3 regions of the Nonomuraea sp. H19 genome follow, and region 2 is predicted to be linked to each of the others. Evidence: riboswitches for the same ligand, from Rfam matches in the RefSeq annotation. Region 2 holds a riboswitch; each other region holds the start of a gene.
What was found. Region 2 has a riboswitch for cyclic di-AMP ahead of ACTMTI_RS12980 (C40 family peptidase). Riboswitches for the same ligand answer to the same signal wherever they lie in the genome.

Region 1: another riboswitch for cyclic di-AMP. It lies ahead of ACTMTI_RS15835 (C40 family peptidase); the one in region 2 lies ahead of ACTMTI_RS12980 (C40 family peptidase).
Region 3: another riboswitch for cyclic di-AMP. It lies ahead of ACTMTI_RS40035 (glycoside hydrolase family 25 protein); the one in region 2 lies ahead of ACTMTI_RS12980 (C40 family peptidase).

Annotation. Positions count from the first base shown of each region.
Region 1 covers NZ_JBQHCV010000006.1:367,322-373,354, forward strand. The annotation lists gene ACTMTI_RS15820 (glycosyltransferase family 4 protein) at 1-424, opposite strand, end outside; gene ACTMTI_RS15825 (M48 family metallopeptidase) at 421-1,680, opposite strand; gene ACTMTI_RS15830 (hypothetical protein) at 1,767-2,543, opposite strand; gene ACTMTI_RS15835 (C40 family peptidase) at 2,831-3,340, opposite strand; cyclic di-AMP (ydaO/yuaA leader) riboswitch at 3,414-3,573, opposite strand; gene ACTMTI_RS15840 (NYN domain-containing protein) at 4,142-5,464, opposite strand; gene ACTMTI_RS15845 (phosphotransferase family protein) at 5,609-6,033, shown strand, end outside.
Region 2 covers NZ_JBQHCV010000005.1:253,674-259,706, reverse strand. The annotation lists gene serA (phosphoglycerate dehydrogenase) at 1-465, shown strand, start outside; gene ACTMTI_RS12985 (class I SAM-dependent methyltransferase) at 875-1,690, opposite strand; gene ACTMTI_RS12980 (C40 family peptidase) at 1,749-2,156, opposite strand; cyclic di-AMP (ydaO/yuaA leader) riboswitch at 2,332-2,472, opposite strand; gene ACTMTI_RS12975 (3-isopropylmalate dehydrogenase) at 2,573-3,619, shown strand; gene ACTMTI_RS12970 (branched-chain amino acid aminotransferase) at 3,833-4,930, shown strand; gene ACTMTI_RS12965 (Uma2 family endonuclease) at 4,927-5,469, opposite strand; gene ACTMTI_RS12960 (O-methyltransferase) at 5,637-6,033, opposite strand, start outside.
Region 3 covers NZ_JBQHCV010000023.1:95,084-101,116, forward strand. The annotation lists gene ACTMTI_RS40025 (cellulose binding domain-containing protein) at 1-1,172, opposite strand, end outside; gene ACTMTI_RS40030 (phosphotransferase family protein) at 1,491-2,423, shown strand; cyclic di-AMP (ydaO/yuaA leader) riboswitch at 2,608-2,750, shown strand; gene ACTMTI_RS40035 (glycoside hydrolase family 25 protein) at 2,764-3,540, shown strand; gene ACTMTI_RS40040 (hypothetical protein) at 3,761-4,294, opposite strand; gene ACTMTI_RS40045 (MOSC domain-containing protein) at 4,605-5,147, opposite strand; gene ACTMTI_RS40050 (hypothetical protein) at 5,600-5,740, shown strand; gene ACTMTI_RS40055 (SMI1/KNR4 family protein) at 5,847-6,033, shown strand, end outside.

The DNA.
Region 1 (6,033 bases), on a different contig from region 2:
CGCCCAGGTAGGTCACCACGTCGGCGTGCTCGCCGATGGCGCGGAGCACGGCGCGGAAGCCCGGGGCGCTCGCCCACGATGCCTCGTGGCCGTGGGTGAGCATCACCACGCGCCGCGCGCCCGCCCCGCGCAGCCGGGGCGCGAGCAGGCCGAGCGGCGCCGCCGCGCCGAACACCACCGTGTCCGCGCGGTGCTCGGCCACCAGCCGGGCCGCCCGGCGCGCCACGGCCGGCGTCGGCAGCATGAGCCGGGTCGGATGCCGCACGACCCGATACGGCTGGCGCCGGTCGAACTCGTCGCAGCCCGGCCAGGCGGGGGCGTAGACGGCCACGCCCGGCGTTCGCAGCGCGAGTCCGTGCACGAACGACTGGATGCCGCCCGGCCGGGGCGGGAAGTCGTTCGTGACGATGACCACGTTGGTCACGGCGCGGGAACGCCGTTCAGCTTCGCCCACGAGCGGGCCATGGCGATGCGCTCGGGGCTGGAGGGATGAGAGACATAAAGCACATATTCCACCGGATCCGGCGACAAGTCCGAAATATTGGTCACTGCCAGGCGTTTCTGCATCGCGATGAACGTGACCGGGTCCCTGGTGAGGTCGAGCGCGTGGACGTCGGCCCTGGCCTCGATGTGGCGGCTGATCAGGTTCTGGAGCGGGCCCATGATCAGCGAGCCCAGGGTCATGAGGCCCAGGAGCGCGCCGACCGCGCGCGGATCGGTGATCGAGGTGACGCCGGCGCGGCGGCGTACCGAGCCGAAGATCAGGAACAGCAGGATGGCGCCGAACGCGGCCCCGAGGCCGCCGATGAGCGTGCCGTAGAGCACGTCGTCGTCCTCGGCGTGGCCCAGCTCGTGCGCCACGACCAGCTCGACCTCGTTCCGCGGGGCCTGGAGCAGCGTGTCGTAGACGACGATCCGGCGCGTGGCCCCGAAGCCCGACACGTACGCGTTGAGCGCCGTGGTCCGGCGCGAGGCGTCGGCGACCAGCACGTCCTCGACCGGCACGCCGTCGCGCTCGGCCATGGCCAGCAGGTTCGTGCGCAGCGGTCCCTGAGGCATCGACGTGAAGTCATTGAACAGCGGCTCGAACACCACCGGATACACGAACGACGTCACCACCGTCAGCGCGAACGCCCCCGCGGCGGCCGGAATCCACCAGCGCCTGACCTTGCGGGCCAGCGCCACGAGCGCCAGCAGCATCAGGCAGAGCAGGAACGTCTCCACGCCGATGTTCTTGAGCCGGTCGGCGGCCCAGCCCGCCCAGTCCTGGGTGGACAGGCCGTAGTCGCGCAGCAGCGTCTCGAACCAGATCCCGAGCGGCCACCTGATCACCTCACTGATCGCGGTGATGACCACGACGCCCAGGATCACCCGCACCCACCAGGGGCCGCGCAGCCGGCCCAGGACCTTGGCGCCGAACGGGGTGGCCACCAGCAATCCCGCGAAGATGATCGTGAGCGCGAGCGACAGGTAGCCCGGCAGGCTGGTGGCCGCGTCGAACGCCTTCGCGCGGGCGATCTCGGCCGCGCTGAAGTCACGGGCGGGATCGGGCGGCCCCGAGGCCAGCACCCGCCACGGCGTGCTGAACGCGGCCACGGCCACGATCACGACGCCCAGCAGCACCAGCGCCACCCCTGCGGGCCTCCGCGGCCGCCCGTCGCCGCCGTCCTCTCCGGCCATGCTCCCCCTATGCTCCCGGTCCACGGGATCCCCCGGATCCGGATCCCCCGTCGAGACTCCTCCCTGTGTCACATCCTCCGCCTCTCTTACGCGAGCCGATCCCGTACGTAGTCGCGCCACCGTTCCGTCAGCGTGGCCGTGGAGAGCCCGAGCGAGGCGAGCGCCCGGTCGACGCCGGCCGCCTGGGCATCACGGTAGAGCCTCACCAGCGTCTCCTCACCGAACCGGTCGGCGAGGAAGCGACACGCCAGCCACGCCTCCTGGTACGCCCGTGCGAGCCGTATGGGGTCGCGGCCGTCCGCGGCGAATGCGGCCGGTCCCGGCAATCCGGGCGGCAACCGCCCAGCCCGCACCTCGGCGGCCAGCTCAGCGGCGGCGATCCGCACGGGCAGCCCGGCGTCCCGATAGCCCACGTAGTCGGCGAACCCCTCATAAAGCCAGGGAGGCAGCCGATCGGTGCCCGCCACGACGTGGGTGAGCTCATGCGTGAGAACGACGTCCTTGCCGATGGCATTGAGCCTGGCGAAGACCTCGGGAACGACGATCACCCTGCCGCCGTCGGCCACCGCCGCCAGCCCGTCGAACCTTCCGGCCCCGGCCAGCCGAGCCGCCTCCGCCGCGGAGTCCGGGACGACGACCAGCGGCCGCACGCTCCGGCGGAGAACGTCCGAGACCCGCCGCCCGGCGGTGTCGGCCCGCCGCGCCAGCTCCTCGAGCTCACCGCGCGGCGCACGGTGACCGACGACGACGGAACGCGCCCCATGCGCCACGACCACACCGTCGCGCCACAGGCCACGCGCTTCAGGGGGGAGAACGGGGGGTTCGGGGGCGCTGCCGGGGACGAGGAGCAGGAGAACGGCCATCGCAGCTCGTCGGCTCACCCGCTCGGACACGCTGCCCGATCGTAGTCGGCCGCCGACCTGGATCGCGCACGAAGGCCAGGCGGCGGACCATGGCGATGGCCCGCTGTGCGCCGTTGCGGCGGCTCGCCACGTGCGGGTCAGCGGGCGTCTTCCTGGAGGCCGCCGGCCACGTGCGGCGGGTGGCGTGCCGTTGGCTTGCCGTACGAGAAGGGAGAACCCCAGCGCACGACGGCGAGGGAGGTGCGGGGAAAGACAGAGCCCCGCCCGAGATCGGGCGGGGCTGTGAATTAAATACCGGGGCGAACCGCGCCGACGAACGACGACTTGCGCCATCCGCTCAGCTTGACGATTTGCACCCGATAGCCTGTCCGCGGCGAGTGGATCATCTTGCCGTTGCCGACATACATGCCCACGTGGCCGAGCCCGCTGAAGAACAGCAGGTCGCCTGGCTGGAGGTTCTTCCAGGAGACCTTCCGCTTGATGCGGGCGAACTGGCTTGCCGCCACGCGCGGGAGCTTCACTCCGGCCTTTTTCCAGGCGTACTGGGTGAGACCGGAACAATCGAACGAGCCGGGGCCGTCGGCGCCGTAACGGTACGGGTCACCGATCTGCTTCTTGGCCACGGCGATGGCCTTGCTGGCCCTTTCCTTCTGCCGAGCGATCCTGGCCGCCGCCGCGGACTTGGCCGATTTGGCGGTGGTCGCCGCCTTGGCCGTGGTGGCGGTGGTGGCCGAATCGCTCGTCGCCGCCCGCGCCGTTGGGGCATGGAGGATCAGACCTCCGGCCGTCACGGTCATCGTGAGCGCTACTCCGCTCAGGGCAAGGCGGGACAGACGGGGGTTTTGCAGGGAGGTAGACAGGATTTCTCCTTGAGTCTTCCACGAACGCCTACCGGGTTAGCTGACGGATTCGGGCCTGGAAGTCGCCCTACGGCGCGTTACGCGCCGATTCACCCCTGATCCCTGGGGAAGGGATCCATGGTTCCCCGGCTCCGTGCCTCCTGGCTGCACGGACTCGGCAGATCGCCGCCTCATTGAGGTGTCTATATGGGGATGTCGGCGGCGACCGACGGATCTCTATCTGATTCACATCGGGTGACCGATGCCGGTTCGCGACGGCATGGGTTGTCGCCGCGAGGCCAGAAGCTACGCCGAGAGGTCAAGGTTCGGCAAAACGCCAGTCAGGTTGTAAAGATCAGATAACGGGGCCAGTAAGGAAGGAAATCCCTGCTGGAACACCAGGTTTCGTTATGCAAATGTGACCCTGGTCACAATTCCTGGCGCAGGGGTTTGTAAGGTCCCAGATTGTCGCTTTTGTCACACTTTTCGCGCCGCCACCCTGAGCCCCGGCTCCCCCCTTCCGCCGGGCTGGCGCGAGTGTGCAAAGAGGAGAAGATGAGCCGGCGTCGGCAATGCGTGGCCGTTGAAGACCGAAATCACCCATCCTTGGACCCGGAAACGGGCCAGGATGGCAAGAGACGCTACGGGCGGACGGCGCCGATGATGGTGCTGCCGTAGTCGGAAAGCTTGACGACCTTGATGACGCCGCCCGTCAGCGGCGGCTGCGCCAGGTGCGCGGCCACCGGCACCCTCCGTTATTCAGGCCCGGCCCAGCCTGCGCAGCAGCAGAGCGGACGGAACGGGTCTGGCTCCCATCCGCATGACGGACTCGGCCACCTCGCGGTCCGACGACACCACGGCGATGGCCCGGCCGGGCGGCTCAGCGCGTACGAGCTGGCGGATGAGGTCGTCGGCGATCTCCCCCGGCGCGCTGAACAGCACGCGCACCCCCCGCGGCGCCACCACCTGGACGGGGGCGTTGAGCTCGGCGCCGTCGAACACCACGGTCACCTCGACCCTGGTCTGCGCGACCAGCCCGCCGAGCCCGGTCATCAGCCGGTTGCGCTGGTCGGCGAGCGTGAGCGTGCCGTAACCGGTTTTCGTGACGTTGTAGCCGTCGATGATCAGGTGCACCTGCGGCACGGCCAGAATCTGGTCGAGGAGCTGCGGGTCGTCGTCGGCCAGTGCCCGCGCGGGCACTCCGCGCACGCCGGGACGCTCCCCGGTGATCGCCGCGACCGAGTCGGCGGGCCGGCTGATCGTCGTGGGCAGGGCGAGCTCCCTGCGCAGTCCCGCGGAGGCGTCCTGCAGCGCGTCGAGCAGCACCCTGATGCGGGCGTCCTCGATGCTCCGGCCCTCACGGGCGGCCCGGCGCGAGGCTTCGAGCTGCCTTTCCACGTCGGCCAGCCGCTCGCGCAGCCGCCGCAGCTCGGCCTCGCCGGCACTGCCCGCGGCCGAGGCGGCGGTTCTGGCCTCCTCGGCCGCGTGCTCCATCTCCTCGGCCCGCGCCAGCGCGGCCTTGGCGCGCTCGCGGGCGTCGTGCAGCTTACGTCGTAGATCGGAGTTTTCCGCGCGGGCGAGCTTGATCTGCTCGCGCAGCCGGTCGGCCTCCTCCTTGGCGGCGCTCTTCTGCGCGGTGAGCTGCTCGCGCAGCCGCGAGACCACCTCCTCGCGCTCCGACCCCTCGGCCGCCGCGGCCGACTGCTCCAGGTCGGTGCGGGCGGCCTCGATCATCTCCGCCCAGCCGGGCGGCCGGGTGAGGTACGCAGCCGCGGCCACCAGCACGGGGTCGGCGGCGGGCGGCACGTTGCCGTCGGCCAGCGAGGCTACGAGCTCGGGCCACCCGGCGGCCACCGACTCGGCGACCAGCTCGCGGAACTTCTTGTCGTTCTCCAGCTGCGCGGCGATGGGCGCACTGCCCAGTTTGGCGCGTTTGCGCGGGTCGAATTTCGCGATGCCACGCAACGGCTGCGGGATGGAGACAGCGGGCATCGACCCGAGAACCTGAGCCGCCAGGTCGACCACGTTGAGCCGCACCTGCTCGGGAAGCGGGCGAGACAGGCCTTCACCCGCTGAACTCATCCCACTTGTCCCTTCGTGACATGCCCTTTCAGACAAGGGTACGGCTGTTGCGTACCTGACCATAACGGTCGCCCATGTATGGACGAGCGCTTGGTTGGCGAGGTACGACTGTCCCGGGGGCAGCAGCTCACCGGGAGGCCCACCGTGTCCGAGCAGATGCGTACTTCCACCCGCGACCTGGAAGAACTCCGCGAGCAGGTGAGCGGATGGCTCCGCGGCAGGGTCGGCACGGACGCCGCGGTGTCCGAACTGTCCCGGCCGCTGAGCAACGGCATGTCGAGCGAGACCCTGTTCTTCACCGCCACCTGGGGTGGGGCGCGAACGCGCTGTGTAGCAAGACTGGCACCTGCGGAGGAAGCCGTTCCGGTATTCCCTTCGTATGATTTGCGGGCGCAGTTCGAAATAATGCGCCTGGCCAGGGAAAAAGCTGGGATTCCAGCGCCCAGGGCCCTCTGGTTCGAGCCGGATCCCCGCCCGCTCGGCACGCCGTTCTTCGTCATGGAGCGAGCCGACGGCGAGGTGCCGCCGGACGTGATGCCGTACACGTTCGGCGGCTGGCTCTGCGACGC
Region 2 (6,033 bases):
GTGATCGAGGAGCAGGTCACGTACGTCAACGCGCCGCTGCTGGCCAAGGACCGCGGCGTCACCGTCGAGCTGGTGACCAGCTCCGAGAGCCCCGACTGGCGCAACGTGATCACCGTGCGCGGCGTGCTCGCCGACGGCCGCCACGTCTCGGTCTCCGGTACGCTCTCCGGTCCTCGCCAGATCACCAAGATCGTCGAGGTCAACGGCTACGAGATGGAGATCGAGCCGACGGCCCACCTGGCGTTCTTCACCTACGCCGACCGGCCCGGCATCGTCGGCGTGGTCGGCCGCCTTCTCGGCGAGCACAGCGTCAACATCGCCTCGATGCAGGTGGCCCGCGACGTCAAGGGCGGCAAGGCGCTGATCGCGCTGACCGTAGACTCGGCGATCCCGGCCGACGTCATCGAGCAGATCATGGCCGAGATCGGCGCGGAGAGCGGCCGCTCGGTGGACCTGGAGGACTGACCTCTCTGGGCGTAGAGCCGTCATCCGGAGCATTCCGGGTGGCGGCTTTTCTTGTCTCACCATGCGAGATGCTAGGACATCCAACGAGATGCCTCGGGTACTGTAACTACAAATGCGCCAGGTGTTCGTACTCATTACCTGCCGCGGCGGGGCCTGTTAGGGCAGGTCGACGACTCGCCGCGGGGTGGTGGCGTGTGTCGGCCGGTAAGTCCCATCCGATCCGGACCGTGAGATCAGGCCTTTTGGTCGGATTCGCGACCGGGGTCCGATATCCCCTTGGAACGCGCCCGCGAAACGAGATGAGAACCATGTACGAGATGTATGCCTGGAACCGCGCCGAAGAGCACGAGGACGAGGCCGCCGAGGCCGTCCAGACCGCGCTGGACCGCAGGGACAACGGCGGCGCCCCTCAGAATTCGAGCCGGTAGAACACCGCCGCCCGCTTCATCCCTGGCAGCGCCTTGGCGATCCGGGCGGCGATCCGGTGCGATGGCGGCAGGCGGTCGAACCCGTCGATGTCGAACGCGCTCACCGCGTTCAGGCAGCGCAGCCTCGGATGGATCGCCACCAGCTCGTCCGGGCCGTCGACACCCCACACCAGCGTGGCGCCGGCCTTGCGCACCGGCCTGTTGAGCTTCTGCATCCGAAGCCCGAGCCTGCTCACCGCGTCGAAGACGAGCCGGCCGCCGGGGAAGCGGCCCACGATCGCCCGGAGGAGGGCCCGGCCCCCGTCAGGATCGAGATAGTAGAGCAGGCCCTCGGCGACGACCAGCACCGGATGGTCGGCCGGGACCTGCTCCAGCCAGGTCAGGTCGGTGACCGATGAGCCGATCGTGTGGTAGCCGGGCGCCTCGGGGAACAGCCGCTCCCGCAGCTCGATGATCTCGGGGTAGTCCACGTCGTACCAGCGGACGGTGGGTGGCGGGGCCAGCCGGTGGAAGCGGGTGTCGAGGCCGCAGCCCAGGTGGAGCACGGTGGCCTCGGTGTGCGCGGCCAGGAACTCGGCCGCCCACCGGTCGATGAAGCGAGCCCTCAGCGCGACCGAGACGGCGAGGGCGGCGTTCATGCCGGTCTTGGAGAAGTCGTGATCGATGCGGTCGATCACCTCGGCGGCCATGTCGTCGCCGAGGATCGGATGCCCGGACCTCGCGTCCAGCGCCCGCCCGTGCAGAGTGGCGAGGAGCGTGGCCTTCTCCTCGGTGAGATGCACCTTCTCGGGTGGCATACCACCACGCTACGTCCGCGAGCGGCCCCGCGACGCGGAGCCGCTCGCGTCGCGCCTCCTACAGGGTCGCCGACTTGAGCATGGCGGGCGCCGGGGTGCGGCGCTGCTCCTTGAGTTCGGACCAGAGCCGTACGCCCTTGGGGTCGGGACGGACGGCGCCCACGAAAGAGTTCCTGCGCCAGCTGGTCAGGCGCTCCTCCTTGACCACGTCACCTGTGCGTGGCGCGTGGACCATGTGGCCGGGCCGGGAGATCATGCCCACGTGCCCGAGGTTGTGGAAGAAGACCAGATCGCCGGGCTTGAGGTCAGCCCAGCCGATTTTCTTGTCGAACGCTCCGTACTGCTGGCGCGCGGTGCGTGGCAGTTGGATCCCTGCCCGCTCGTACGCCCTGAGCATGAGCCCGGAGCAGTCATACCCGCGATTGCCGGTGCCGCCCCACACGTACGGGGTGCCGCGCTTGTGCATGGCGTACTTGAGGGCGATCTTCCAAGCGGGCTTGGGCGCGGGTTGTTCCTGGATGGGCTTGGCGTGAGAGCCGGTCGGAGTGATGGGGTCGTCGGTGGTCGCGGCCTGGGCTGGGGTGGCCAGGATGAGCCCGGCGGCGCCCGCCGCCAGGGCTATGGCGATGCGAGACAGGGGGGTGTCCTTCCATGCGGCCGACCGGGTTAGCTGACGGGCTCGGGCTTGGAAGCAGCCCTACGGCACGGGTGCCGATTCGCCCCAGGGAAAAGTGGGTCCCCGGCTCCACACAACGGCTGCGTGGATTAGGCTCGACGGACTCTAACGAAACGGTCAAAGAGGTGCAATACAGACAAAAAGCCGACGTCCGAAAAGTGAGATGATGTGTTCGTCAGTCGAGACGAGCCGGTAAGGTACCGCCCATGGAGTCGCGTAACATCCGCTTGGCCGTCATCCCCGGAGATGGCATCGGCACCGAAGTCGTGGCCGAAGGACTGAAGATCCTGGAAGCCGTCGGCACGAAGATCGAGCCAACCCACTACGACCTGGGAGCAGCCCGCTACCACCGCACCGGCGAGACGCTGCCGGACTCGGTGCTCGAAGAGCTGCGCGGCTATGACGCGATCCTGCTCGGCGCCGTGGGCGACCCCAGTGTGCCGCCGGGCATCCTCGAGCGCGACCTGCTGCTCCGCCTCCGGTTCGAGTTCGACCACTACGTCAACCTGCGCCCGGTCAAGCTGTTCCCCGGCGTGGAGACCCCGCTGGCCGACACGCCCGCCGAGGACATCGACATGATCGTCGTCCGCGAGGGCACCGAGGGCCTCTACGCGGGCACCGGCGGCGCCATGCGGCGCGGCACGCCCCACGAGATCGCCACCCAGGAGTCGCTCAACACCGCCTACGGCGTCGAGCGCGTGGTGCGTTACGCGTTCGAGAAGGCCATGACCCGGCCGCGCAAGAAGCTCACGCTCGTCCACAAGACCAACGTCCTGACCTACGCCGGCGACCTGTGGCAGCGCACGGTCAACCGCCTGGCGGAGGAATACCCCGAGGTCACGACCGACTACTCCCACATCGACGCGGCCTCGATGTTCTTCGTGACGCAGCCGGAGCGGTTCGACGTGGTCGTCACCGACAACCTGTTCGGCGACATCATCACCGACCTCGGCGCGGCCATCGCCGGTGGCATCGGCCTGGCCGCCAGTGGCAACATCAACCCTGAGCGGACCGCGCCCAGCATGTTCGAGCCGGTGCACGGCAGCGCGCCCGACATCGCCGGACAGGGCAAGGCAGACCCCACCGCGACCATCCTGTCGGTGGCCATGCTCCTCGACCACCTGGGCCTGCACACCGAGGCGGCCAAGGTCGAGCAGGCCGTCGCCGACGACATCGTGGAGCGCCTGGCCGGCTGGGCCGGCCGCACCACCCACGAGATCGGCGACGACATCACCGCGCGAGTATCCGGCTAGGACCGCCTAGCCCCGAAACGCGCCTGGTGGTCCGAAGAGGACTGCCAGGCGCTTTTTCGCGTCTGAACGGCTGAATTACCCCATAGGCCGCTTGCCATCCCATATAGCGAGACAATAGGAAGTACGAGCTGCCCCCGAGCGGCTGCCGCGCAGTCGCACATCCAGCAGTTTTCGGTAGATTTCGCAGAAGTCGTAGAGAGAAGGACCGCCGTCATGACCATCGCTCAGAAGCTCAGCTTCGACGTGCAGCTATCCGACCACGCTCGCACCGCGGCCGAGCGCGAGCAGGTACTGGCGAACCCTGGTTTCGGGCAGACCTTCACCGATCACATGATCTCCATCGACTACACCGACGGCCGGGGCTGGCACGACGCCAGGCTCATGCCGTACGGCCCGCTCTCTCTCGACCCCGCCACCTCGGTCTTCCACTACGCCCAGGAGCTTTTCGAGGGCCTCAAGGCCTATCGCCAGCTCGCCGGCTCGATCGTGATGTTCCGCCCGTACTCGAACGCCACCCGCTTCAACCGCTCGGCCGCCCGCATGGCCATGCCGGAGCTGCCCGAGGAGACGTTCGTGGAGTCGCTGGAGCTGCTCGTCGAGACCGACAAGGAGTGGGTGCCCACCACCGAGGGGCACAGCCTCTACCTGCGCCCCTTCATGATCGCCACGCAGGCGGGGCTCGGCGTCAACTATCCGTCGAAGACGTACAAGTACATGGTCATCGCCTCGCCTGCGGCCTCGTACTTCACCGGTGGCATCAAGCCCGTGTCGGTCTGGCTGTCCACCGAGTACACCCGGGCCGCCCCCGGCGGCACCGGCTTCGCCAAGTGCGGCGGCAACTACGCCGCGGCGTTCGTCGCGCAGCGGCAGGCGGTCGAGCACGGCTGCGACCAGGTGGTGTGGCTGGACGCCCACGAGCACCGGTACGTCGAGGAGATGGGGGGCATGAACCTGTTCTTCGTCCTCGGCGGCAAGCTCATCACCCCCGCGCTGACCGGCACCCTGCTGCCCGGTATCACCAGGGACTCCATCCTGTCGCTGGCCGGCGACCTCGGCCTGGAGACCGAGGAGCGGCTGATCTCGGTCGAGGAGTGGCAGAACGGCTGCGCGTCGGGCGAGCTGACCGAGGTGTTCGCCTGCGGCACGGCGGCCGTGGTGACGCCGGTGGGCTCGGTGAAGGGTGCCGACCGCTCCTGGACCATCGCCGACGGCACCCCCGGCCCGGTGACGATGCGGGTGCGCGAGGAGCTGGTCGGCATCCAGTACGGCGCCCGCCCCGACTCCCACAACTGGATCCACAAGGTCGTCTAGGCGTACAGCAGTTTCCCGGTGTCGAGGGCGAACTCCCACGGGGCGGGCAGCACGAGCGGCTCGCCCGCGCCCACGGCCGTCTCCCTGCCGTATCGCTCGCCCGGCTCGCTGAACAGCGTCGCCGACTCCTGGAAGGGGTCGATCACCAGGTAGAGCGGCACCCCGGCGGGCGCGTAGCCGGTCGGTTTGACGAAATAGTCGTCGTAGGTGCTGCTGGTGGAGACCACGTCCACCAGCAGCACCGTCGAATCGCCGTGGACGGCGTGGTCCTCCGCCATGCGCGGGGACGGCGGCACCACGGCGAGGTCGGGCACGTATCGGTCGGCCTGTTCCCCCAGGTGGACGGTGATGTTCGGCCAGATCTCCCAGCCCCGCGCGGCCGCCGGGCCTACGATCTGGAACAGCAGCCGGGACAGGACCGTGTTGTGCTGCCAGGTGCCGGATTCGTGGACGACGATGCGGTTCCCGGTCGTCTCCACCCGATAGTCCGGAAGCAGATCGCGGACCGTGCGGAAGCGCTCTTCGAGCGGCCTGACCATGCCACCGTCCTCACGTAGTCGGCAGGTGGCTCAGCGTATTGTCCGGCGGGGGCGTGAATCCAGGGAGTGCGGCCGCCTTTCTGATCACGGGCCCGCGGCGGCCGCGTCTTCCTGAATACAGCGGGCCCGCGGCGGCCACCTCTTCCTGATCACAGCGGGCGCGGCGGCTACTTTTTCCTGATCAGCGTCATCCCGTCGGCGACGGGCAGCATGAGGACGCTCACCCGCGGGTCCTCGATCACCAGGTCGTTGAACTGGCGGATCTCCACCGTCGTGACCTCCTCATGCGCCGGATCGGCCACCCACCCCCGGCGCAGGGTGTTGTCCGCGATCAGCAGTCCGCCGGGCCGCATGCGCTCGATCAGCAGCTCGTAGTAACCGGGATAGTTGCCCTTGTCGGCATCCAGGAAGGCCAGGTCGATGGTCTGGTCGAACGCGGAGAGCGTCTCCAGCGCCGGCCCGAGCGTGAGCGTCACCCGGTCCGCCACACCCGCCTCCGACCAGTAGCGGCGGGCGATCGAGGTCCATTCCTCGCTCACGTCGAAGCAGTGCAGCCGGCCCCCG
Region 3 (6,033 bases), on a different contig from region 2:
GTGATGGTCTGGCCGCTGGGCAGGGTGAACACCAGCCGCCAGCCGTTGATCGCCGCGCTGCCGGTGTTGGTGATCGTGATATCGCCGGTGAAGCCGGTGTTCCAGGTGTTCATCGCGTACGCCACCCGGCACGAGCCCGACGACGTGGGCGTGCTCGTCGGAGTGGTCGTGGTCACGGTCGGGGTGGCGCCACTGTAGATGGTGGCCTCCTTGGCCGTGGCCTTGATGCCGTTGGCGCCGTTGAAGATCCGCTGGCCCCAGGTGGTGAGCTGGTTGGGGTCGAAGCCGGCCGCCATGTCCAGGATCGGGTCAGTGTTGCCGCTCCAGGACCAGCCGAGGTAGCCGAGACCCCGCGAGTTCGCCTCGGACAGCAGCGTTTCGTGATCCACCTCGTTGGCGCCGAACCGCCAGCCGAATTCGCCGATGACCAGCGGCCATCCGTTGGCCTGGAACCGGTTGAGGTAGTCGGTGATCGCCGCGGCGCTGTTGAAGACGGCGTACATGTGGATGGACAGCACGGTGTTGTGCCGGCTGTCCGCGTTCAGGATCGTCTGGGCGTTGTCGCGCATGACGTACTGCCAGTCCTGGCCCCAGTTCGGCGCGTCGACCATGAGCAGGTGCTCGAAACCGTTGCTGCGCATCTTCTGGATGGCGGCGGTGGTCGCGCCGATCCACTGACTGGCGTTGGTGTTGCCGATCGGCTCGTTGCCGATGTTGATCACGACGTGGTTCTCCTGGCCGACGAGCGCGCTCTTCTGGCTGATCCAGTAGTTGACCGCTTCGTCGAGCGTGGCGGCCGCGCCTTCCTCGCCGTACCCGGTGGTGTCGTGTACCTCCAAGACGCAGATCAGCCGGTTCTGCTTGCACAGGGAGATCACATTGGAGACGTCGGTGGACGGGCCCCACCGCTTGCCGCTGCCCAGTACCACGCGCACGGTGTTGGCCCCGAGCGCCTTGATGTTGGCGAAAGAGCTGGTCTGGTTCGTGAACCAGACGTGGGGGTGGTTGACCCCGCGCATGATGAAATTCTGGCCGTTGGCCTCGACGATCTTCGTACCGCTGACGTGGAGCCCCACGGCCGCATGCGCGGGCGGAATGCCCGTGAGCATGACGGCGCACAACGCTACGGCCAAGGCGACGAGTGCCGCGCCGGCCGCGGCAAGCCACGGCATGGATCTCATCTCGGATCTCACCTCGCTGATTTCGCAACGGCGGCAACGCGCCAGCGCTCGAGGGCCCCGCTGGAGCGCATCCCAGAATGAACGCAGACCACCACATCCGTACAGCCACGGGCGCACCGCCCTAATAACCGCCCAGCCCAGCCTGTTGACTGTCAAGCGCATGCCGAGCTGGCCAAACGTGCCCGAATCACGTCAAGAACGATCTCCTCGGAGTCTCCCTGCGGCCCGCTTGACCGTGAAAGTTCCACGCCGGCGCAGCTGCTGAAAAGCGCGAGCAGAGCAAGCGCAGACCGTGTCAGCATCTCGATCATGCTGGAATACGAGATGGGTGACGAGACGCTGGCCGCCATCGCCGGCCGGCACGGGTTCGCCGCCGAAGAGGTGCGGCCCATTCCGGCAGGGGTGGCCAACCATGTCTTCCTGCTCGGGAACGACCTGGTCCTGCGCATCCCACGGACCGAGCAGTTCCTCCCGGACCTGGTGAAGGAGGCCGCGGTCATCCCCGCCGCCCGGAAGGCGGGCGTGCGCACTCCGGATGTCGTCGCCTTCGATGACACCTGCTCGGTGGTGGACGTGCCCTACATGGTGCTCGCCCGAGCGCCTGGGGCGGATCTCGTACGTCTCACGCTGCCCGCCGCCGTGACGAACCGCGTCTTCCAACAGGTGGGGCGGGAGCTGGCCATGCTGCACCGGCTGTCCCCGGCGACGGCGTCAGATCTCCCCATCCCCACGGACGACGGCACCGCTGATCCCTGGGCGCTGACCAGCCGCCTCCTGGCAGAAGGCTGGATCGACGCGGAGGCGGCCGGCTGGCTCACCGGCTGGTTCGACCGGCTCTCCGTGCATCTCCCCGCCGACCCGCCCCTGGTCCTGGTCCACGGCGACATCGCTCCGCAGAACCTGCTCGTCTCCCCGGAGACGGCCCAGCTCACCGGCATCGTGGATTGGGGCGATGCCCACTGGGCGGACTCTGCGATCGAGTTCGCCAAGATTCCTTTGACCGGCATCCCGGCCATGCTCGACGGCTACCGGCAAGAAGCCGGCGATGGAACCGCCGCGAACACACCCGCCTGGGAAGCACGTGTGCTCTGGTTTCACCTCATGTGGGCCCTCGGTCGCCTGCCCGACCCCGTTCCCCGCCCGGACGAACGCCACTGGACGGCCCCTCCGGCCAGCCGCCTCCTGGGTCTGCTTCGCTTCTTCACCTCAGCGCCACCAGCTCCATGGGGCGATCTCACTTAGTCCAGCGGTGTGGTTCTCATCAGACGCCTCAGCACCGGCTGCCACACGACTCCCGACAAGGACGTCACAACTCGCCGACCAGGGATTTGTCCACTTGTCAGTCTTTTAGTTAATACATTATCTTTTGCGACATACGTCCGGTTTGTGCCGGTCGTGTTTTGACCATCGCATGACATCACAGGCCCACCTGTGACCGCTGAGTCCGCCCGCGGGCGGAGCCGGGGACCCACTCGTACGTACTTGGGGTGAATTGGCACCGAGGTGCCATAGGGCAGCTTCCACGCCCGAACCCGTCAGCTAACCCGGTAAGCGGTATGGAAGCAAGGAGAACCCCCGACCGATGGCCGACCACCGTCTTACCTCTGCCCCGAAGATCATGGCCAGCCGCATGGCCACCCCCGGCATCATCCGCAAGGTCGCGGCAACCGCGGTGGCAACCGTGGTGGCCACCGCAGTGGCCACGACGATGGCCACCGCAGTGGCAGCCACGTCCGCCGCCGTAGCAGCCCCGTCCGTCGCCGGCCCCGCGCACGCCGACGAGCTCATCTACGGCCAGGACGTCTCCAACTACCAGCCGACGCACGACTGGGCCGCCAGCGGCGCCAAGTTCGGCATCGTCAAGGCGACCGAGGGCACCGATTTCACCGACCGCGCCTTCGCCCGCCACTGGGCCGAGATGGCCGGGCGGAACATCGTGCGCGGCGCCTACCACTACGCCCACCCGGCCAGCGACCCCGTCGCCGAGGCCGACTTCTTCCTGTCGGTGGTGAACCGGCAGCCGGCCAAGCCCGGCGACCTCCTGGCCCTGGACCTGGAGACCACCGACGGCAAGTCCGCGGCTCACGTCAACGCCTGGGCCAAGACGTGGCTGGAGCGGGTGAAGGCCAAGACCGGCGTCACCCCGCTGTTCTACTCCGGCTGGAACTTCGCCACCAAGTACGGCGACGGCCTCGGCCAGTATCCGTTGTGGGTCGCCCACTACAGCAAGGCCAGAGGCACGGTCACGCCGCCCCCGCCGTGGAAGAGCTGGACCATCCACCAGTACACCGACAATCCGGTGGACCAGAACGTCTCCTCCGTGAGCCTGGACCAGCTCCGCGCCCTGGGCCGTAAGTAACCGGCATCATCCCCGGCCGCGCGGCACGCCCCATACGTGCCGCGCTCCGGCGTCCGGCACCTGCTCGGTCACGCCAGCCCGAGCAGCACCGCGCGTTCGACGGGCGAGTACGCACCGTCGCGGCGGTCGAGCTCAAGAGGGCTGGCCGGCAGGAGCGGCGGCTGGGCGATGAAGGGGGGACGGTGCCGCGGTGGGGCTGTGCGCCGTGGATGAGGAACGGTCACCCTCCGGGACCCGTGGGCTGGATCGGCGCGCCGTCGCCGTTCTTGGGCAGGTCCCCGCGTTCCACCGGGCTGGGCGGAGGGGCCGGCGTGCCGCCGTCGCCGACAGCCGGGCGGGCTCCTTCCGCCGCCTCCTTCAGCACGCTCCGGTCCATCTGCCCGACGTCGCAGATGAGCCGCAGGTGGTAGCCCTTGCGTACGGCCACGTACTCCTGGAGGCCGTCCTTCACCGTGAACCAGTTGTCCCCGTCCCGCTCGCAGGTGCCGGAGCATTTGTACTGCCCGCGTTCGATCCGCATCTCCACCCGCTTGCCGTCAGGAGCGGTGTAGAAGGCGCCGAACCCGTCGTCGCCGACCGCACCCACGGACATCTCGGCCAGCTCGTATCCCGGCAGGTCCACCACGTACATCAGATCGGGTGCCGCGCCTTGCCGCCGGGCTTGGTCGATCACGGCCTGGCTCAAGGCGGCCCCGGAACCGCAGCCCGACACCAGGGCGAACGCTAAGAAGACGACCGCGACACGAGGGGACATCCCGCAAGTGTGACTCACACAGATCGCTGACGAAAGGCTCCCAGAGCAGGACCGTCACGTGTCCCAGGCAGCACGAGAACGAACGCAGCGAATGTGCACGGGCAGCCGCCGCTGCGAATCTTTGTGCTCGACGTCCTCACCTCGGGTGTCGACGACCTGGAGAAGCTGGTCCCCGGACACGATCGTCGTCAAGAAGGTATCGCCGCCTGATCGGCCTGCCGCTGAACACAGCACATCATCGTTCGCGCGTTGGCCACGACCTCGCTCGTAGGCCACGATGGGCCGGCGAGGACTGCCTCGAATCGTAGAGTCAGACCCGGTCGAGAGGGCGATGGGGCTCAGCTGGGAGTTCTACCTTGATCATGTCGCCTGGACGCACGACGCCACCGGCCCTGACGACGCTCATGACGCCGGCCTTGCGCACCAGGCTCCCAGTCTCGTCGCGGCCGACGACCTGCTTGAGCAGACCGTTCTGGAAGTTGTCGATCTGTACGCAAGGGTTGCGCAGCCCGGTGAGCTCCACCACGGCCTCGTCGCCGATGTGCAGCAGCGTGCCGACCGGCAAGCCGAGCAGGTCGATGCCCTTGGTGGTGATGTTCTCGCCGAGCTCACCGGGCTTGACCGTGAAACCCGCCTCGCCGACCTCGGCGAAAAGCTCCTCCTGGATGAGGTGCACCTGACGCAGGTTCGGCTGGGTGGGGTCCTGGGCGACCCGGGAGCGGTGCTTGACCGTCACGCCCGCATGCACGTCCCCCTCCACCCCGAGCCCGGCGAGGAGCGCGATGCTCTCCCGGTTCGGCTTGGTGAAGGAGTACTCGCCGTTGCTGCTGACCGCCGTGACCGTCCCGCTCATCCCGTTTGCCCCCTCAATGCATAGCGTTGCCCCCGGGAGCCTAGCTCAGCGGCCGCCGACCCTTTCTGACCAGAAGACGTCGTCCGATCTCCTGGGGCACCGCGTACCCGTTCCGGGACTTGTGTGTGGTGCGGGGTTGCACCGCACCAGGCAGTGTCATCCGTTTGACGGTGAACCTGGAGGCCGCGGAGAAGCCGCCACCCAGCCCGGTCAGGAGAATGCCGGGAAAAGGGAGCAACTATGGCTGACGAGATGTATCAGTAACTCCATGAACCCAGACAGGCCTGACTTGCAGGGATTCGCGGTCTGGGTATAACCGTAAGGATCCGAACGGACACTGTGGGTGATCTTCCTGGCCGGCCGAAGCGGGAACGCCCACCGAACCCTTCAGGAAACGGCCGCAGTAGTTGCCGTGGCCGGCTGCCTCATGGCGTCGGGATGAGGATGAGCCGATGAGCAAGACGATCACCTATGTCATCACCCATGAAAACGGGCGGTGGGCGTCGCGTTGCCCCACCGGGGAGACCGAGTGCGTCGGCGTGGCCGGCTCCTTGTCACAGATGGAGCGTGACTTGGCGCAGGTCCACGCCTGAGCTTGGCCTGAGTGGAGTTCATCTTCGACCTGTAGGGATCCTGAGTTGCCGGCCCGAGCTGGGGCCATCGGCTGATCGTCGGTGGGAGGGTGTAGAACTGGCCCGCATGGATGATCAACGCAAAGACGCCATGACCGAGGTCCTGCGGAGCATGGCCGCGCAAGTCGCGGCAGGCGCTCCGCAGGGCTGGCGGCGAGGATGGGTGCACGCCTACCGCGGCCCGTCCTACTCGGGGCAGCGCGGCACGGGATACGAGATGCCCGATGGCACCATCGGGGACATGCGCGTCGCCC